3 regions of the Mesorhizobium sp. KR9-304 genome follow, and region 3 is predicted to be linked to each of the others. Evidence: predicted binding sites of a transcription regulator. Region 3 holds the regulator's gene; each other region holds the start of a gene.
What was found. The regulator PhoB, encoded in region 3, activates phosphate uptake and scavenging genes when phosphate is short. The targets are predictions, from matches to a motif close to TGTCATNNANCTGTCAT.
Positions count from the first base shown of each region.

Region 1: the regulator PhoB is predicted to act here: its motif matches at 4,500-4,516, upstream of ABLE71_RS13890 (LTA synthase family protein).
Region 2: the regulator PhoB is predicted to act here: its motif matches at 3,356-3,372, upstream of ABLE71_RS13505 (bifunctional 2',3'-cyclic-nucleotide 2'-phosphodiesterase/3'-nucleotidase).

Region 1 covers NZ_JBDZDN010000002.1:335,092-342,123, forward strand. The annotation lists gene mltG (endolytic transglycosylase MltG) at 1-503, opposite strand, end outside; gene fabF (beta-ketoacyl-ACP synthase II) at 600-1,862, opposite strand; gene ABLE71_RS13870 (acyl carrier protein) at 1,901-2,137, opposite strand; gene fabG (3-oxoacyl-[acyl-carrier-protein] reductase) at 2,318-3,055, opposite strand; gene ABLE71_RS13880 (hypothetical protein) at 3,063-3,386, opposite strand; gene fabD (ACP S-malonyltransferase) at 3,401-4,342, opposite strand; gene ABLE71_RS13890 (LTA synthase family protein) at 4,666-6,468, shown strand; gene rpsF (30S ribosomal protein S6) at 6,734-7,032, shown strand, end outside.
Region 2 covers NZ_JBDZDN010000002.1:251,172-258,203, forward strand. The annotation lists gene ABLE71_RS13490 (methyltransferase domain-containing protein) at 1-541, shown strand, start outside; gene ABLE71_RS13495 (Dabb family protein) at 513-824, opposite strand; gene ABLE71_RS13500 (hypothetical protein) at 1,018-1,146, opposite strand; gene ABLE71_RS13505 (bifunctional 2',3'-cyclic-nucleotide 2'-phosphodiesterase/3'-nucleotidase) at 1,278-3,269, opposite strand; gene ABLE71_RS13510 (toll/interleukin-1 receptor domain-containing protein) at 3,613-4,305, opposite strand; gene ABLE71_RS13515 (5-formyltetrahydrofolate cyclo-ligase) at 4,548-5,114, shown strand; gene ABLE71_RS13520 (TIR domain-containing protein) at 5,130-6,446, opposite strand; gene ABLE71_RS13525 (Lrp/AsnC family transcriptional regulator) at 6,530-7,003, opposite strand.
Region 3 covers NZ_JBDZDN010000001.1:2,120,883-2,127,914, reverse strand. The annotation lists gene ABLE71_RS10265 (CRTAC1 family protein) at 1-990, opposite strand, end outside; gene ABLE71_RS10260 (vanadium-dependent haloperoxidase) at 993-2,312, opposite strand; gene phoB (phosphate regulon transcriptional regulator PhoB) at 2,418-3,107, opposite strand; gene phoU (phosphate signaling complex protein PhoU) at 3,138-3,845, opposite strand; gene pstB (phosphate ABC transporter ATP-binding protein PstB) at 3,886-4,701, opposite strand; gene pstA (phosphate ABC transporter permease PstA) at 4,715-6,322, opposite strand; gene pstC (phosphate ABC transporter permease subunit PstC) at 6,315-7,032, opposite strand, start outside.

The DNA.
Region 1 (7,032 bases), on a different contig from region 3:
ACCGTCAGTCCTTCGGGGATGGTGAGCGAAGCGAGCACCGACTTGCCGCTTTCCAGGAGGTCCACGATATCGCGCATGGAGGCGCCGGCCTTGATCTCGTACTCGCCGGCCTTCAGCACGCTGCCCTTGTCATAGGCGCGCACGCCAATGCGGAAGATGCGCGAATCGCTGATCAGGCCGCGCCTCTCGAGCTGGTCCGCTATCTCGGCGACGCTCGTGTTGGGCCGAACCATGAAATTGGTCGTGGTCTTCGCCGGACCAGGGCCATCGAATTCGCGCTTGCCGACATAAAGCGCAACACCCGCCACGATCACCGCGAGAATGGCCGAGGTGACAACGAAATTCATGAACACGACGATCTGGCTGCGCGAAGCGCGCGAGCGTTTCGGCGGCGGCGTGCCGAGTTCTGGGCGCAGAGCCTCGCTCGCCGTCTTCGGAACGATCGGCTGCGCCGGCATGGCCCGCCGGCCGAATTCCCCATTGTCTGCAGGGTTCATGCTCATGTCGCCTCAATCTGCCTGCCGCAACGACTCTCCCCCGAGAGCACGACCGGAAGCCTAAGTCCGAATATGGCAAAATTGACGGCGAGGCGGGCGCGCTCAGCCATTGTAACGTTGGAAGACGAGCGATGCGTTGGTCCCGCCGAAGCCGAAGGAGTTTGACAGCGCGACATCGATTTGCCGCGCGCGCGGCTTGTTGGGCACCAGGTCTATGGCCGTCTCGCGCTCGGGATTGTCGAGGTTGATGGTCGGCGGCGCGATGTTGTCACGAATGGCGAGCAGCGAGAAAATCGCTTCGACCGCCCCCGCACCGCCAAGCAGATGGCCGATCGACGATTTCGTCGACGACATGGATATCTTCGAGGCCGCGTTGCCGACTAGGCGTTCGACCGCGCCGAGCTCGATCGTGTCGGCCATCGTAGAGGTGCCGTGGGCGTTGATGTAGTCGATGTCGGCCGGCGTCAGATTGGCGCGCTTCAATGCCGCCGTCATGCAGCGGAATGCGCCGTCGCCGTCCTCTGCCGGAGCCGTAATGTGGTAGGCATCGCCGGTCAGGCCGTAACCGACCACCTCGGCATAGATCTTAGCGCCGCGCGCCTTGGCGTGCTCCAGCTCTTCCAGGATGACGGCGCCGGCGCCTTCGCCTAGGACAAAACCGTCGCGGTCGCGGTCGTAGGGGCGCGACGCCTTCTCCGGCTGGTCGTTGCGCTCGGTCGACAGCGCCCTGCAGGCGGCGAAGCCGGCGACGCCGAGCGGCGTGATCGGCGCTTCGGCACCGCCCGCCACCATCACGTCGGCATCGCCGAAGATGATCAGCCGAGCGGCGTCGCCGATCGCATGCGCGCCGGTCGAACAAGCGGTGACGACCGCGTGGTTCGGACCCTTCAGCCCGTGCCGGATCGATATCTGGCCGGATATCAGATTGATGATGTTGGCCGGAACGAAGAACGGGCTGATGCGGCGCGGCCCGCGTTCCTTCAGGATGATGGCGTTCTCGGCGATGCCTTCCAGCCCGCCGATGCCCGAGCCCATCAGCACGCCGGTGGCGCAGCGCTCGGCCTCCGTCTTCGGCTCCCAGCCGGAATCCTTCAGCGCCTCGTCGGCAGCCGCGATCCCATAGAGGATGAAGTCGGTGATCTTGCGCAGTTCCTTGGGCTCGAGCACGCTCTCGGGATTCAACGTCCCGTTGCTGCCGTCGCCGCGCGGTACGGAATGCGCGATCTTGGCGGCATAGTCGGTGACGTCGAACTTGGTGATGCGCGTGCAGGCGCTGCGCCCGGTCAGGAGCTCGCGCCAGCTATGCTCGACGCCAACGCCCAAGGGCGAGACGAGACCCATGCCGGTAACGACGACACGCCGCATGGCGGGCGCTCCTCAACTGCCGGGGACTGCGAAAGGGGTCAGGCCGAAGCCTTGTCGATGTATTTCACGGCGTCGCCGACCGTCAGGATGGTTTCGGCGGCGTCGTCGGGAATCTCGACCCCGAATTCCTCTTCGAACGCCATGACGAGTTCGACCGTGTCGAGGCTGTCGGCGCCGAGGTCATCGATGAAGCTCGCCTGCTCGGTTACCTTCTCGGCATCGACGCCGAGATGTTCCACAACGATCTTCTTGACGCGCTCTGCGGTGTCGCTCATTTGGGCATCCTCGCCTTACTAGTGTCTGTCTTCGTTAGCCGCCCGAACGGCGCTAATCAAGTTCAAAGATATGGCCCGCCGGAAACGCAACGCTCCCGGCCGGGTTCCTGGCGAAGCGCCCGGTTGAGAGGCGCATTACACGAAAAAACCCTGAGGTCCAAGGCGAAAAGGCCCTGTGGATCAGATCATCGCCATGCCGCCATTGACGTGGATGGTCTGCCCGGTCACGTAGCCGGCCTCGTTGGAGGCGAGATAGGCGACGGCGGATGCCACCTCGGCGCTGGTTCCCATCCGCTTTGTCGGGATCGCCGCCATGATCGCCTCCTTCTGCTTGTCGTTCAGTTTGTCGGTCATGGCGGATTCGATGAAACCCGGAGCGACGCAGTTGACGGTGATCGAGCGGGTGGCGATCTCCTGCGCAAGCGATTTCGAGAATCCGATCATGCCGGCCTTCGAGGCGCAATAGTTGGTCTGGCCGGGATTTCCCGTGACGCCGACGACGGAGGTGATGTTGATGATGCGGCCGAAGCGGCGGCGCATCATCGGATGCGTCAGTTCGCGCGTCAGGCGGAACACGGCGGTCAGGTTGACCTCCAGCACGGAATCCCAGTCGGCATCAGACATGCGCACGAAAAGGCCGTCCTTGGTGATGCCGGCATTGTTGACCAATATGTCGACGCCTTCGAGCTCGGCTTCGGCCTTTTGGCCCAACGCCTTGACCTCGTCGCGGTTGGAGAGGTTGGCCGGGAAAATCTTGACCCGGTCGCCGAGCTTGGCGGCAAGGCCCTCGAGCTTCTCGACCTTGGTGCCGTGCAGGCCGACAATCGCGCCCTGGGCGTGCAGCATCTCGGCGATCGCCTCGCCGATGCCGCCGGAAGCGCCTGTCACGAGTGCCTTGCGGCCGGTCAGTTCGAACATGTTTCCCTCACTTCGGGCTGGCTTTTACGCAATTGTCGATGTGGTCCTGCAGTTCTCTCCAGAAAACACAATACAGGACGTGCCCGTTTTTCCGGACGATGTCGTCGGCGCGTGTAGCGACAAACATCAGATGGAACAAGCTGGAGAAGACTATCGAAAACGTAAGCAGAACACCAAACAGCAGTATGCCTACAGCAGCCCCGGAATACCACTGGATCAACGGACTGCCGTCAGGCTGATGCTGAAGAACCAGCCATCCGCCCAAAGTCCAAACCAAAAATGCGGCAACCGTCAAAAACCATAGTTTGATCGTTTGCCGCTTGGTGAGCATCCCTACCCTCGCAGTTAACCAAGCGCCGCCAGCGCCGCTTCCACGTCGGCAGGCGTGCCGATCGCGGCGGTAGCGACGTCGCGGTTGATACGGCGCGCCAGGCCCGAAAGCACCTTGCCGGCGCCGACTTCATAGAGCGCCGTCACGCCGTTGGCGCCGAACCATTCGACGGTCTCGCGCCAGCGGACGCGGCCGGTCACCTGCTCCACCAGCCGCTTGACGATCTCGTCCGGGTCGCTGAGCGGTTGCACCACGACGTTGGAAACCACTGGCACGGCCGGCGCCTGCTTGGCGACCTTCGACAGCGCTTCGCGCATGACGTCGGCCGCCGGCGCCATCAGCGCCGAGTGGAAGGGCGCCGAAACCTGCAGCATCAGCGCGCGCTTGGCGCCCTTGTCGGTGCAGAGCTTCGCGGCGCGCTCGACAGCCGCCTTCTCGCCCGAAATCACCAATTGTCCGGCACCGTTGTCGTTGGCGATCTGACACACCGACCCTTGCGCGGCCTCGGCGCATGCGGCCTCGACGGCCGGCTCATCCAGCCCGAGGATCGCCGCCATCGCGCCGACGCCCGCTGGAACGGCAGCCTGCATGGCGTTGCCGCGGATGCGCAGAAGCTTCGCCGCGTCTGCGACCGAGAACATGCCTGCCGCGGCAAGTGCGGAATATTCCCCGAGCGAGTGGCCGGCCACGTAGGCGACCTTGTCCTTCAGCACAAAGCCCCGCGAATCCAGTGCCCGGATCGCCGCCATCGAGACCGCCATCAGCGCCGGCTGCGCGTTGGCGGTGAGCGTCAGCGTCTCTTCGGGGCCTTCCCAGATCAGCTTCGACAGCTTCTCGCCGAGCGCGTCGTCGACCTCTTCGAACACTTTCCGGGCCTCGGGAAACGCCTCGGCAAGATCCTTGCCCATGCCCAGAGCCTGGCTGCCCTGCCCCGGAAACGTGAATGCGATGGCCATGCTTGGGGTCCCGGTTTCGTTGCGACGCCTGCCTCTGAAACAAGCAGGATGGCCAAGTCAAGGGCAGCAGCAAATTGCCGAAGCCATTCCACATGCCAAAACTGACCCGGAAAAAACCACGCCGGCTTCTCATTTCCGACACAGGGACTGGTTTTTTGTGACGGAACCATGACAGGTAGATTGCAGTCCTAAGACGCATTGAGGATCTTGAGTTGGCAAAGCAGAATGCGGTCATATCGCCCGCGGCGGACGAGACCGATACCGGGCGCAGCGGGTTCCGCTGGCGCGAGCGGCGGACGCTTGAACGCGCCGGGTCGCTTACGATTACAGTCCTCCTTTCGGCCGTCCTGGTTTTTCTGGTCGAACTCATTGCGCGCGGCTCGCTGCAGCAGACCCTCAATTTTTTCCAGCAGCCTTTCCGTCCGGGCTGGACCACCATCGTGCTGTTCGCGCTGCTGCTTATCGGTTTCGATGCCCTGTTCGGGCGCCGTCACAATGGCATATTGTTCATCGCGCCCGTCGCATTGCTGCTGGCTGCGATCGGCCACCAGAAATCGCACTATCTCGGCGATCCTCTCTATCCGACCGACTTCCTTTATTCCCGCCAGATCGTCGAACTGACTCCGCTTTTGGTCAAGGAACGACCTATGGCGGCAGTCATGATCGGCGTTGGCGGCGTCGTCGCGCTTCTGCTGCTCGTCGCGCTCTGGCGGCATTGGCGCCGGCGCTTCCCGGCGATCCGCTGGCGTATGCGCGTGGCGAGGCTCGCCATCGTTCTGCCGGCGCTTGCGTTCTTCGCCTCCATCATGGATTTCGCCACCTTCTCCTGGACCCGCGACCGGCTGCAGATCATCCCGATCATGTGGGACCAGAAGGAGAACTATGCGTCGAACGGCTTTGCCATCGCATTCGCGCTCAACGTTCCGATGGCCAAGGTCACGGCGCCGCCGAGCTATGAGGACGACGTGCTCGACGCCATCCGGCCCGGCCCGACCGGCGTTGCCATGCCTGACGACAAGCCCGACATCATCGTGGTGATGAGCGAATCGTTCTGGGACCCGACGTTGCTTCCAGGCACGACGATCACGCCCGACCCGATGCCGACCGTTCGCTCCGTCCGTTCCGGCTCGATGTTCTCGCCCGAGTTCGGCGGCATGACCGCCAATGTCGAATTCGAGGCGCTGACCGGCTTCACCAACGCCTTCCTGCCCTATGGCAGCATTCCCTATCAGCAATATGTCCGCGGGCCGGTGCCGTCGCTGGCGAACTTCTTCCGCTCGCAGGGCTACGACACGACGGCGATTCATCCGTTCGAGGGCTGGTTCTGGAACCGCGAGCACGTCTACGACGCGTTCGGCTTCGACCGCTTCCTCTCGATCGAGAAACTGCCGCCGATGGCCTCGCGCGGGCCTTTGGTGTCGGACGATTCGCTGACCGACGAAATCATCAGGCGGTCGGACGCAACTGACCGGCCCTTTTTCACCTTCGCCGTCAGCCTGCAGGGGCACGGCCCTTATGAGCCGAACCGCTATAGCGACCCGAAGGTAAAGGTGGATTCGGTCGCGAGCTACTGGACACGCCAGTCGATCCGTTCCTATGCCGAGGGCATAGCCGACGCCGACCATAGCCTGAAACGGCTGATGGACTGGGCGTCGAAGCGCGACCGGCACACCGTGATCGTCTTCTTCGGCGACCATTTGCCGCCGCTGAACCAGGGCTATACGGAGACCGGCTTCCTCAAGGAGCCCGTTCCGGAGCGGCGCGAGCCACCGGAGGCGCTCGCCCTGCACCGGGAGACACCGCTTGTCGTCTGGTCGAACAGGAACGGCGCGATGAAGGATATCGGCGCGATCAGCCCGTCGCTGATCCCGTTGAAGCTGTTCAAGGCGGCGGGCATCGAGCATCCATACTACACAGGCTTCCTCGGCCGCGTGGACGCCAAATACGACGTCATCGAGCGGCATGTGCTGATCTCGCCGGCCGGCTCGACGCCCGACTGGTCGCAGGAGAAACTGATCGACCCGCTGATCAACGACTTCCGGCTGTTGCAGTACGACGCGCTGTTCGGCAAGCAGCGGACGGTGAAGCGCTTTTTCCCCAACCTGCCCAGGCCGGCCGGCGTGTAACCGCCCAGGGCTTGCCATTTCCGGCCTTCCCCTATATAGCCCGCCGCAATCTGCCGGTCCTGCTGGGGGCTGAACGGAGGGTTGGAGGCGTTGCCTCCTTGATGAAGCCGCAGGCGCTTCGGCCTCCCGTGTCTCCGCTCTCGACCGTCTCGAATGCGCCTTTCTCTCCCGAGGCAGCCCACCAGGCTCCCGAAGGATCAGACAAGTTGCAGAGGCTTTTGCCGCGGGAACCGGACAGGGACGTGAAACGAAAGGCTAGAGAACAATGGCACTATACGAGCATGTGTTCCTTGCCCGGCAGGATCTGTCGCAGCAGCAGGTCGATGCGCTTGTCGAACAGTACAAGGGCGTCATCACCGCTGGCGGCGGCAGCGTTGGTCGGGTTGAGAACTGGGGACTGAAGTCCCTCACCTACCGGGTGAACAAGAACCGCAAGGCATACTACACCCTCATGGACCTCACCTGCCCGCCGGCGGCGTTGAAGGAGATGGAGCGCCAGATGGGCCTCTCCGAAGACGTGCTGCGCTTCATGACCGTCAAGGTCGAGGCGCATGAGGAAGGCAT
Region 2 (7,032 bases), on a different contig from region 3:
CATGTTCGACAGGCTCGGGCCAGACAGCTTCTCCGCCTGGAAGGCGATCCAGTTCAGCCCCGACCCCACCGTCGATCCGTCATGGTTCGCCTTGCACGAACTCTCCGTCTACGGCGAGCCGGGCGGGCTGGACATCCAGGCAATCGATCGGCCCGATGCGGCCTATGACATTGTCATCTGCTCGCATGTGCTGGAGCATGTCGGCGACGACCGCGCCGCGCTCAAGGAGCTGCTGCGCATCGCCAAGCCCGACGGGTTGCTCTACCTCGCCTTCCCCGATCCGTTCCGCGAGCAGGCCAGCCGCGACTGGGGTTTCCCCAAGCCCGAGAAGCACGGCCACTGGCGCGTCTACGGCGCCGACGTGGCGAAGCGCTTCGCCGCGTATATTCCCGATCAGGTAGTGCTAGCCTATCGCGGGCAGGATCCGGTGACCGGCGAGTGGGAAGGCGCGTTCCTGCTGCCGCTTTCGGCCGAACGGCACCGCTGGATCGTCGAAAAGCTCGGCGGTTCGGTCAGTCTCTTCTCTGGACCGCGTCATTAGCCGCCACGATATCGGCCGAAAGCCTGAGCTCGCGCAGCGGCCGCACCGTGGCGGTCGTCTCCGCATAGGTCGGATGCGCCTTGTAGGCTGCGAGTGCCGCTTCGTCGGGAAATTCCGCATAGACCACGACGTCGATCTCGTCGGACAACGGGTCGACCTTGGAGTTGAGCGACACTTCGAACAGGCTCGAATGCGGTATCGTGCCGAGCGCCGTAAGCCCGGCGCGCATCGCCTCGACATCCTCCTGCCGCTTCGCGCTGAAAAACACGATGTGCCTGATCAAATCCGCCTCCGGAAGCATGATCCCGAACCGTCGGAACCGGTATTCGGGCGCGAAAGCGCTTGACGCTCGCGAGGCGTCTTTTGTGTCGGCTTGCCGCCGAGGTCAACCGTGACGAATTTACGCGCCGGCGCTGGAGCAATTACGAGAAGACTGGAAACCGGGCTTCCGTCTGGAACTGCGGCAAAAACAAAGCCTACGCGCCGACAATTGCGGTGAGGCGCTTCAGCTCCATAACGCCATAGGTGATGTATCGGCCCTCATTGTAGCCGAAGTCCCAGATGAGGAACGCGGTCACGATGCAGATTCCGATGACGTAGCGCATGGCCTGCTCCCTTGGCTGACGGAATCATCCGCCTTTTCAATCCCGCAGGCAAGCTGTGGCGTTGCGGCGTCATTCCGCGCCGACAGCAATTCAGGTCAGCGCGAGCCGCTGTCGAAGGTGGGCGCCAGGAATCACAGTGCGATCCGGTATTTCGCGAATCCCTCTGCTCCATCCCCCGCCGGCTCGATCTTCACCGCCTTCACGCCGGCAATGTGGTCCTTCGCCTTCGGCCCGGTCTCGAAGATCACCGTCGCGCCCTCGACCGGCGCAAAGCTCCAGTTGGCGTCCGCGGATGGATTGATCGTGCCTTGCTCGAGGATGAACCGCACGATCACGTCCCGGTTGGTGTCCGGCGCCTGGAAAATCACCTTCGAGGCATTGATCTCGGGGAAATTGCCGCCGCCGCCCGCGCGGTAGTTGTTCGACGCCACCACGAACTTCTGCGACGGATCGATAGGCTTGCCGTCGAACATGAGATCGACGATGCGGCTCGAACTCGCGTTCAGCACCTCACCCTTCGGCCCGTATTTCGGCGGCTGCGACAGGTCGATCCTGTAGGTCACGCCGTCGATCACATCGAAATTGTAGGACGGGAAGTCGAGGTTGATCAGCGGCTGGTCGGCCTTGCCCTTCTCGATCCGGTTGAAGATGCCGGCCGACATCTCCAGCCATTCCTTCACCTGCGCGCCTGATATCGCCACCGCCTGCACCGTGTTGGGATAAAGATACAGATCGGCGACGTTCTTGATCGCCACGTCGCCGGCCGGAACGTCGGTATAATAGTCCGCCCCGCCGCGCCCACCGGCCTTGAAGGGGGCCGCCGCCGAAAGCACCGGCAAATCCTTGTGCTCGGTGTCCTTCAGCATGTCCTTGATATACCAGGTCTGCGCCTGCGAGACGATCTGCACGGACGGGTCGTCGGCAACCAGCGCGAAATAGGAATGCAGCGGTGCGGAAGTCTTGCCGACCGGCGTGCGCACATAGGCAAGCGTCGCTTCGTGCTCGGCCTTGGCAGCGTTCTCGACCTCGGTCTTGCTTTCGACCAGCGCCTGCGTCTTGCCGTCGACGCGCTTGGAGATCGGCCGCGCCTCGGCGGTCGAGCCGACCACCTTCCAGTCATTGCCGTCCCGCTCGAGCATCAGGTCGATCAGGCCGAGATGCGAGCCCCAGAAGCCGCCCATCACCCCCGGCTTGCCGTTGACCAGGCCTTTGGCGCCATCGAGCCCCGGCATGTCCGTGCCGTCCTTCCCTTGGAACTTCGGTCCGGGGAAGTCGAGATGGCTGTGGCCGGTGACGATGGCGTCGATGCCTGGCACCATGGCGAGCGCCAGCGATGCGTTCTCCGCCATCTCGACATAGCCCGGCTCGCCCATGCCCGAATGCGACAGCGCGATGATGATGTCGGCGCCCTCTTCCTTCATCCGCGGCACCCAGGCCTCTCCTGCCTTGACGATGTCGCGGGTCATCGCCTTTCCGGTCAGGTGGCGCGAATCCCAGGTCATGATCTGCGGCGGCACGAAGCCGATCAGCCCGATGCGGATCGGGTGCTCGTCGCCGCTTCCATCCTTGATCGTCTTGTCGACGATCACGTAGGGCTTCAGGAACAACTCGTCCTTGGTTGGATCGGAAGCGAGCTGGCCCTTCGTCAGATTGGCGCAGACGAACGGGAAGTTCGAGCCCGCCAGCACCTTGAACATGAAGTCCAGCCCGTAGTTGAACTCGTGGTTGCCGAGCGTCGAGCAGTCGTAGCCCAGCGTGTTCATCGCCTTGACGACGGGGTGGACGTCGCCCTCCTTCATGCCGCGCTCGTAGGCGATGTAGTCGCCCATCGGGTTGCCCTGCAGGAAGTCGCCATTGTCGACCAGGATCGAGTTGGTCGCCTCGGCGCGGATGGCGTCGATGATGGTCGCCGTGCGCGCCAGGCCCATCGTGTCGTTCGGCTTGTCGGCGTAATAGTCGTAGGGGAACACGTGGACGTGCAGGTCCGTGGTCTCCATGATCCTGAGATGCGCCTGGTTGGCTTGCGCCCGCGCCGAGAACGGATGCAACACCACCAGCGCGCCCGCTGCGGCGGAAGCGGCCAGGAATGACCGGCGTGACATTGGGTGAAGCATCTCCGGCATGGTTTTCTCCTCGGGAAACTCGGATGGGAAAGACAGTCCCGGCGAAGAGTTTCGCGCCGAAACTTCGCCAAGTCCAGCATGGCCAGGTGACGCCGGCATGACCCTTTGCCGGGTCTTAACCGCTGGCCGCGCTTTCGTACCCGTCACACTGCGTGTTCAGCCGGGCACTTCCCTGACCGGAGACGTTACGCAGCAGATGCCGCTGCTCTCACACGCGATCTTCGGACGCCGCAAGCGAACGGCTGCAATTTGGTTGAGCCCTATAGAACCTGTGTGTATTCGAGGTCACCGCAGCCAACGCGAACAACAACGACCGGACATCCTTAGGCCATATTATGCGACGTCATCGAGGGAGAACTATGAATTCAATCTGTCTTATTTCAATCTGTCTTATTTCATAGACTTTATCACCACTTTTCAGAAACTTGCTGTCGATATTGTTGCGTATTCCTGGGCGCGCCGGGCTGTCGATCCGTGCAAAGACGTCAACAAGCGATGTCGTGCCAGGCACTTCAACTAGTTCGTCCATTTTTATCGTTTGCTGGGGGGCCTTTCCCAAGAAATGATAGCTAGCTACCCCGATCCCGACCCCCGCGAGTGTTAGCAGCACGGGCCTATGCCATGCTAACAACGCAATCCGCCAACGCGCGACTTTCGTGGCGGTAAATGGACGAGAATCAATTGCCGCAACAATCGAGTCGATCGACTCATCGATCGACTTCGCCTTGATCGTATGGATGCCTCGAAAACCCATCGGCGGGGCTGCGTCGTCGATGGAGATCGGGACCAGTTTGCCGTCCTGTCTTGCCGCATCCGCCTCGTCTCTCACGAAGTCGGACCCAACCGAGTTCTTCGACCATATAACGACGACTCGCTTTACCCCGCGTAGAATGTCCGGGATACTCTTCCGGAAATCCTGACCGCCGAGCAAGCTGCCATCCCACCAAACGGTAAGTCCGCGAGCACACAACGCGTCGTAAAGACGCTTGGCATGTGCCGCATCTTCTCTCGCATAGCTTATGAATACATCGAACAACAGTAGCCGCCCGGCTGGGTATAATGAGCCAAGATAGCGCACAATGTGTTTGCCGTGAACTCCCGTACTCTGTTGCTGCCAGATCGGAGTTCGATTGTGCAACATTTAATGTCGCACCCGGCAGGGCGTACCGCGCCCCGCGGGGATATGGGAGCCTCATAAGTCGAACTTGCCGTTGATCTCGGCCACTGGGCGCTCCCCATTTTCATGCACGAACTCGCTTCCAACCAGGTGCGGCGTCGATGACACCGCCAACCTGGCCCGAAATCGCCCGCTGGCGGAAAACCGAGCGCGAGCGCCTGATCGCTGCCCGGCTGGCGGTCCCGGCCGAGGCGCGGGCCGCCATGTCCGCGAGGATCGCCACGCAGCTCGACGCCATCGTCGCAGACGTATCGGGCCGCATCGTCAGCCTGTACTGGCCGTTTCGCGGCGAGCCCGACCTGCGCCCCTGGCTGGCTTCGCTCGCCGCGCGCGGCGGCACGCCCGCCTTGCCCGTCGTGGTGGAAAAGGCGCAGCCGCTGATATTTCGCGCCTACCGTCCGGGCGACCGCCTCGAGAAGGGCGTCTGGAACATCCCGATTCCCGCCGAAGGCGATCCCGTCATGCCCGACATCGTCATCGCCCCCCTCGTCGGCGTCGATCCGCGGAACTACCGCCTGGGATACGGCGGCGGCTTCTTCGACCGCACGCTGGCCGCGCTGCCGCAAAAACCGCTTGTCATCGGTGTCGGCTACGAGACGCAGCGCATCCCCACCATCCACCCTCAGCCGCACGATATTCCGATGGATCGGATCGTGACGGAAGCGTGAACTGCGAAGCGACGACTACTGCGAAGCGACCTTCGTCCCCATCGGATCGTCGCGTGCGGAATCCACGATAAGGATCCGCAACACGCCTATGCCGCCGTCAAACGAATCGTCGTTGAATACGAACTTCGTCGCGCTGCGCTTCTCGAAATACGGGACTTGCGGCCGCTGCGGCTTCTTCAACGAGCTCTTGCCGAGGCGAACGATGTTTTTCCGCCCGGTTTCGGCAGGCTCTTCCTCGTCTTCGACGACCGGCTCGGACATCTTTTTGAAAATCAGGTCGTAGGTCCCGACAATGTCGTCCGCCGATGTCTGCAGGACCTCGAGGAACGCCTTCGCGAACGGTGAATGCTGGCCGGGCTTTCCGTCGGACGACGCCTGCCCCTTGGACGCCGAATAGATGACGTACATGCCGTCGTCCTTCTCGGCCAGCGGCGACTCCGCCTTGATCTCCTGCTGCAGCGCCGTCAGGTTGATTCCCCCCTTCACCGTCCGCGCGGCGCTGTCGTACACTGCGTCGACCGGGACCAGAATGTCCTCTCCGTCCAGATTGACCGCGTTCCCGGCATAGTAGAAGACCCCGACCCCGCCACTCACGGACAACGTCGTCTCAAAGGTCTTGATCGCCTGGGCGAGGCCTTCGGCGTCCATGTCGCCCTTCTTGATGACGGTGAACCCGCGCTGTTCCAGCGCGGCCGCAACGGCGTCGGCGTCGCGTAGCGGATTCAGAAGCTTGGCGATGTTGCGATAGTTCTGGTTTCCAATGACCAGCGCCAGGCGTGACGGGCGGGACTTCCGCTCGCTGCCCGCTAAGTTCTTCTTCCACCAGCCCTGGCCGGGGACAGGGCCGCCGGAATACGCCCACGCCCCGGCCAGCGCCAGCAGCAAGACGCCTGCTGCCGCCACCACGGAGCGGCGCGTGACCCGCCCACGGCTGATCTGCGGGATGGCCTTCTTCGCCGGAGCCTTGTCGCCCCGCAGCGCGGCGACGATCTGGTCGAGGCAAAGGTCGATGTCCCCGGCCGCGATCGTGTGCAGGTCGCCGAACCCGAACGGCGGCGAACTGCCGTCGATCGACAGGGGCACCAGCTTGTTCTGTTTCTTGGCTTCCGACGCCTCGTCGATGACGAATGCCGAATTGACCGACTCCCGAGACCAGAGGACGACGACCCGCGGGGTGGCGTCGATGACGCTGCGGATCCGGTTGCGGAAATTCTCCCCGCCCACCAGTTCCCAATCCCACCAGACCGACACGCCGCGGCCGCGCAGCGCCTCGCACAGTCGTTGCGCGTAGTCCCTGTCCACGCGCGCATAGCTGATGAAGACGTCCCACATTCGATCGCCCGAAATCGCCCTGCCGACAGTGTACTACACCTCCGCCATCATCCGCGGCAACATTCCGGCCCAGGCGCTCGATCTCACGCCAGTTCCGGCTTCATCCCCATCGCGGTGCGGTCGACGATCTCGCGCAGCGCGAAGGACGAGTTGATCTTGGTCACATGCGGCATGGCGGTCAGCCACTCCTTGTGGATGCGTTCATAGTCCTGCAGGTCCTTGGCCGCGATGCGCAATATGTAGTCGTATTCGCCCGACATCAGGTGGCAGGACAGGATGTTGGGACAGCGCTTCACCGCCGCCTCGAATTCCGACAGCGTCTTCTCGAACTGGCCCGACAGCGAGATATGGACGATCGCCGTCATCTGGTGGCCCAGCGCGGCGTTGGAAAGCCGCGCGTGGTAGCCGCGGATGACCCCCGATTTTTCGAGATTGTCGAGCCGGCGCGAGCAGGCCGACTGCGACAGGCCGACCTTCTCGGCAAGTGCCGCATTGGGCATGCGGCCGTCCTTCTGCAGCGACTCCAGAATGGCGATATCGATCCTATCCAGCGACAATGTTCGAATTTCCTTCGAATGAACTGCGG
Region 3 (7,032 bases):
GTGCGCGGTGACGTTCCTGGGATAGGCGACGTCGGCGTATGACGGCTTTGGCGGGGCGCCGTCCGCCGGCGCCACCGCCAGCGTCTGCAGCTTGTTGTCGGCCATGCTGGTCAGGAAATATTCCGGATAGCCATCGAAATTCAGGTCGTAGCTGGCGATGCCCATGCCCCAGATGCGCAGGAACTTCCACCCTTCGGCAGCGCTATAGAGCGCCGGCTCAATGCCCGGTTCGATCTTCCACATCTGCTCCTGGCCGCCTTCGTAATATTCGCGGTCGTTGGAAACGCGCAGCGACGGCGTGCCGGACCGGTTCCAGTCGGTGAACAGCATCGACAGCGGGCAGAAGCTCGGCTTCAGCGCGACCGGCGCGCCGAACTTGCGCTCGCCGGCCGCAGGGCGCAGCAGAAAGTTGTCGGTGCACGATCCCCAGGGAGAAATCTCTTCGTGGCGGTCGATGTAGCTGCCGACCGCGATCGTCGGCCAGTCGGCGCCCTTTTCCCAGGTCGCCGCAAGCGAGGTCCACCATGAATCGCCACCGGTGAAGCCCCACTCCTCGTTGGCGCGCTCGAACCTGCAGCCGCCTAGGCCACGCATCACGACGTTCTCGCCGACACGCAGCAGCACAACATCCCTGACGCCATTACCGTCGACGTCGAGGGGATAGGCGCCGGTGACTTTGTCCAACTCAAGACCGCTCTGCTCGGCCGTGAACTTCAGCGCGCCGCCTTGGCTGCTTGCATTGCGATAGAACTTCGCGGGCTGCTCGCCGCCGGCCAGCAAAATCTCCGGATATCCGTCGTCGTTGCAGTCGAAGGACGCCGCGCCGCCGCCGACCATGTACTCCCACTCACCCTTATAGACGCTGTCGATTCCGGCGCTTGCGGTCTCCTCGACGAAGCTCGGGATATCAGGCGAATTCTCCACGGAAAACGCGGTGGTTACCCCGGCGCACCCCAGCGCTGCAGCGAGTCCAAAAGACGCGAGGCGCATGGTTATTTCCTCGTCTTGAGCGCGTTCGTGTATTCGCCGATGCACCGCCCCTGCGCGAGCCCATCGACTATGGCGGAGCGGAAATGGATGCCGCCATAAAGCCGGGAGATGCCGGCCTCTTCGGCGGCCTCATGGAAACTCTTGTAGTTGCGCGGTTTGCGTCCGTCGGGCGAGCCTGTCTTATCTTCGAAGGCATAGTCGTCACCAAAGAACCCCGTCAGTACTGCGTCCATGGCGCCGGACACCGTGCTGTGTCCGCTGGGGTACTCCGGGAAGGGCGGCGTATTCAGAATAGGCTCCCACTTGGGGTCGATGGCCTTCTTGATATAGGTGATAGGGCGAATGAGGTTGTAGGCGTATTTCTCGCGCCAGCAGCCGACAAAGGCATCCGACATGGCCACGCCCATGCGCGCGAGCAGGTCGACATTGTCTTCCAGCGACAGGTTGGCGCGTTCGGCGACCTGGAGGGCAATCGATACCCAGTGGCCCGGGGGCGTCATAGACAGCATCGGATCGTCGGACCAGAAGCGTGCGATGGTTGCCTGCTCGGGCGTCGCATTCTTGACGGTCTCATAGACCTCGTTGGCCTCCCTGTAGAATTGGGTGTCCGGTTCGAAACTGAAGGGCGGGTTGCCCGGTAGCTTGCAGGTAGCGCCAGAAGGCACGGCAAAAGTACGGTTATTTCCCCATTCGGGCAGCAGCGGCAGCTGCTGCTGGCGGATCGGGCTGGTCGGCACCCACTTGCCTTCCCCCTTGGGTAAATCCCAATCTTCAGGGAATCCCATATTGTCGATGACCGCGCCGCCATCGGTCAGCGACCATTCGTGGATACTGGAGGCCATGGCCTTGCCGAATGTCTCGCTGCGCACCACGACGTCCTCGGAGACGCCAGAAATGGCCCGTCCGCGCCATTTCGTCTGCGCGGCCTTGATAGCGCGCAGCCCCGTCGGACCGGTATTGCCAAAATAGTAGACGATCGCATCCGACATCGCGGCATTTATGACGATCGTCTCATCGTAGACGGCGGCGACATCGCGCGCCGGCACCGCATCCAGCCCAGGCAACTGGCCCGCCAGTGACACCAGTCTGTCCGAGCCTCCCACGGCTGCCTCGAACGCGGTAACACCCAGATAGCCGAATGAGCGACTTGCTACCGGTGGCGAATAAGTCGCCGTGTGCCGAACCAGTTCGTTCATCAGGTAATACCAGTCGCGCAGCATTTCCTGCGGCGTCGGGCGATCGGCCGCTTTGGCCGGCAGCGTCGCGCACCACGCCAGCGCAATGACAGCACACGCCGCAAGCACGCGGCCCAGTAAACGCATGACCCCTCCCAAAAGCGCTTTTTATTTTTTTCGGCGCCCGGAATAATATGCACCGGACACGTCGGCTCGGCAAGAGTCGCTTGCGGCGGTCAGATTTTCGGAAGTTCAGTCTTCGCGGATTGCGTAGCCGGCGCCGCGTATCGTGCGTATGACATCAGGCATGCGTCCATTGTTGACTGCCTTGCGCAGGCGGCCGACATGCACGTCGACGGTGCGCTCGTCGATATAGATCGTCTCGCCCCAGACATTGTCGAGCAACTGGCTGCGTGAGAAGACGCGGCCGGGGTGCCGCATCATGAACTCGAGCAGGCGGAATTCCGTCGGCCCGAGCTTGATCTCGTTCTTCTTGCGGTAGACCCGGTGCGCCTCGCGGTCGAGCATGATGTCGCCGACCTTGAGCACCGAGGACAGCACCTCGGGCCTGGCGCGCCTGAGCAACGCCCGCACCCGCGCCATGAATTCCGGCGTCGAGAATGGTTTTACGAGATAGTCGTCGGCGCCGGTGGAAAGCCCGCGCACGCGGTCGCTCTCCTCGCCACGCGCCGTCAACATGATGATGGGCAGGCGCTGCGTCTCGGGCCGCATCCTGAGCCGCCGGCAGAGCTCGATGCCCGAGATCGCCGGGATCATCCAGTCGAGCACAAGCAGGTCGGGCGCATGCTCCTGCAGCCGGATTTCCGCCTCGTCGCCGCGCGTCACGATCTCGACCTGGTAGCCCTCGGCCTCGAGATTGTAGCGCAGGAGCACGCCTAGCGGCTCCTCGTCTTCCACCACCATGATCTTCGGCGCGATCATCTTCGGGTGTCCCTTGGGTGTGTCCTGATCCTACTCGGCCAGAACCGCCAGCGCGGTCTCGTCGAGCTTGGGACGGTTCGCCGGCAGTTGCTCGCCGGTTACCACATAATAGGCGTTTTCCGCGATGTTGGTCACGTGATCGCCGATGCGCTCGAGATTCTTCGCGCAGAACAGCAGATGCGTGCAGGCCGTGATGTTGCGCGGATCTTCCATCATGTAGGTAAGAAGCTCGCGGAACACCGCCGTGTATTTGACGTCGATCTTCTCGTCGTCCATGCGCAGGGTGCGCAGCCCGTCGGCGTCGCGCGCAACGTAGAGGCCGACGACACCTTGCACCTGTCCGAGCACCAGCTCCGCCATGGCCTCGATGCCGTGCGAGAGGCCGCGTGGCGCAGCACCTTGCCCGACCGCGCCGGCGCGCTTGGCGATATTCTTCGCTAGATCGCCTATTCGCTCGAGATCGCCGGCCATGCGGATCGCACCGACCACCGCGCGCAGATCCTGTGCCATGGGCTGGCGCTTGGCGATCAGGGTGATCGCACGGTCGTCGATCTCGCGCTGCCGCGCGTCCATGATCACGTCGTCGGAAACGACCCGCTGCGCAAGCGCATTGTCGGATGCAAGCAGCGCACGGATCGAAGAGCCGACCATCGAGCCTGCGAGATCGCTCATGTCGCGGATGAGCCGCTGGATGTGGTCGAGGTCCTCGTCAAACGAGGTGACCGTATGTTCGCCCATGATCTAGGTCCTCGTGATCTGTCGCAACAGGAACAGTCAATCAGCCGAAGCGGCCGGTGATGTAGTCCTGGGTACGCTTGTCGTCGGGGTTGGTGAACATCTTGTCGGTAGCGCCCTCCTCGACGAGGTAGCCGAGATGGAACATCGCAGTGCGCTGCGAGACGCGTGCCGCCTGCTGCATCGAGTGGGTGACGATGACGATCGTGTAGTTTGAGCGCAGTTCGTCGATCAACTCCTCGACCTTGGCGGTGGCGATCGGATCGAGCGCCGAGCAGGGCTCGTCCATGAGGATCACCTCCGGGGAGACGGCGATGGCACGCGCGATGCAGAGGCGCTGCTGCTGACCGCCCGACAGGCCGGTGCCGGATTCCGTGAGACGGTCCTTGACCTCGTTCCAGAGCGCCGCCTTCTTCAGGCTCCTCTCGACGACCTCGTCGAGATCCGCCCGGCTTTTGGTCAAGCCATGGATGCGCGGGCCGTAGGCGATGTTCTCGTAGATCGACTTCGGGAACGGGTTCGGCTTCTGGAACACCATGCCGACGCGGGCCCTGAGCTCCACGACGTCGATCGACTTGTCGTAGATGTCTTCGTTGTCAAGCGTGATTCTGCCGGTCACCCTGGCTATGCTGATCGTATCGTTCATGCGGTTGAGGCAGCGAAGGAAGGTCGACTTGCCGCAGCCCGAGGGGCCGATCAATGCTGTCACCTGCTTTTCGCGGATGTTGAGATCGACGTCGAACAGCGCACGCTTCTCACCGTAGTAGACCGAGACCTTGTCGCCCTTCATCTTGAAGACCGGCCCGTCCAAACCAGTCATGATTTTCTGCTCCACGGCCGCTTCAGTCATGATGTTCATATCCTCAACTCCGCTACCAGCGCCGCTCGAAACGCTTGCGCAGGATCACCGCAATCGCGTTCATGATTACCAGAAATGCCAGCAGGATTAGGATCGCGGCAGAGGTTTTCTGCTGGAAGCCTGCTTCGGGGAAGTCAGCCCACATGAATATCTGGACTGGGAGAATCGTCGCCGGATCGGTGAAGCCGCCCGGAATGTCGACGATGAAGGCGACCATGCCGATCATCAAAAGAGGCGCCGTCTCGCCAAGCGCATGCGCCATGCCGAGGATGGTGCCCGTCATTATACCTGGCATCGCCAGCGGCAGGACGTGATGAAAGACCATCTGCACCTTGGAGGCGCCAATGCCAAGCGCGGCTTCGCGGATCGATGGCGGCACCGCGCGCAGCGAGGCGCGTGAGGCGATAATGATAATCGGCAGGGTCATCAGCGCGAGCACCATGCCGCCGACGACCGGCGCCGAACGTGGCAGGCCGAAGAAATTCAGGAAAACCGCGAGGCCAAGCAAGCCGTAGACTATCGAAGGCACCGCCGCGAGATTGTTGATGTTGACCTCGATGATCGTGGTCCAGCGGTTCTTCGTGGCAAATTCTTCGAGATAGAGCGCCGCCGAGACGCCGATCGGAAATGCGATGGCGAGTGTCACTATCATTGTCAGGAACGAGCCGACGACGGCCCCCCAGATGCCGGCCAGTTCCGGCTCGCGGCTGGCCCCAGTGAAGAAGAAGATCGTATTGAACCGGGTCTGGATCAGGTTCTGCGCCTTCAACTCGTCGAGCCAGACGATCTCCTTGTCGGAAATCTTGCGCGAGCTCTCGGGCGTATTGATGACGCGCAGCATGGCGGCGCCGGCCGCCGCGGCGGCATTGCTGTCCAGCGGCTTGAGAACGGTGCCCTTAGCGACTGTCGCGCCGCCGGCGGTCGAAATCTCCGTGAGTTTGACCATGCCGCCGTCGAGCGCAACGAACAGCGAGGCCGCTCCGCTGGTCAGGCGTAAAACGCCGTTTTCCTCGATCGCACCGTAGCCGCGGGCAAGGCTGGCTATGCTGTCGTCGCCGAACGTTACTTCAATGTCGCCAGTGGTGCCCGAGGGCGCAACGGTCGTGGCGATCGCCGTGTCCGAACCCTTGTCGGCAATTAACCCCTTGAAGTAGAGGTCGGCGAAGTCGTCGAGCGGAAACGAGTAGTCGACGGTCTTGCCGAGCAACGACGGATCGTCGGCGATGTCCCGTCGCAGGATGTCGCCTGAACCCGATGAAAGCAGCCCCCGCAACAGCCTGCGGTCCTGGCGGCTCTCGACGCCGGGGAATTTTGCCGACAGGGCGTCTTGCGCAATTGTCGCATAGTTGGCCGCACCGGGATTCGCCGGATCGACCTTGGCCGCCGAGAGGTCGATCGGCAGCGTCAGGTAGTTCATCCTGAAGGCCGGCAGCGCCTCGGTGACGATGGTCGAGAGCAGAAGAACAAGGAACAGCGCCGAGAGCGCCACGGCGCCTGCGCCTATCCACTTGAAGCGCGTTTCGGCGGCATACCGCCCCCTGAGCCTGGCCTTTGCGGCGTCACCCGTATGCAGACCGGATACGCGCGGCCCCACGCCGATTGGAGATGTGATGTCAGTCATACTGTTCCCGGTATTTCTGGACGACTCGCAATGCGATGATGTTGAGGGCAAGCGTGATGCAGAACAGCACAAGGCCGAGCGCGAAGGCAGCGAGTGTCTTGGCGCTGTCGAATTCCTGGTCGCCGACGAGCAGCGTAACGATCTGCACGGTGACGGTGGTTACCGCTTCGAGCGGATTCAGCGTCAGATTCGCCGCAAGGCCGGCAGCCATCACGACGATCATGGTTTCTCCGATGGCGCGGCTGACCGCCAGGAGCATGGCAGAGACGATTCCCGGAAGCGCCGCCGGAAGCACGACCTTGCGGATGGTCTCGGACTTGGTTGCGCCAAGCCCCGCCGAGCCGTCGCGCAATGATTGCGGGACCGCGTTGATCACGTCGTCCGAAAGGGATGAGACGAACGGGATGATCATGATGCCCATGACGACGCCCGCGGCGAGCGCCGATTCCGAGGCGACGCCCAGGCCGACGCTTTCGCCGAGGCCGCGGAAGAACGGTGCGACGGTCAAAGCCGCGAAGAAGCCGTAGACGACGGTTGGAATGCCCGCCAGTATCTCCAGAACCGGTTTGGCCACAGCGCGGACGGATCGCGAAGCATAGTCGGAGAGGTAGATGGCCGACATCAGCCCGATGGGCGCCGCGACCAGCATGGCGATGAGCGTAATGAGCAGCGTGCCCACAAACAGCGGCACGGCGCCAAAGATATTCGGG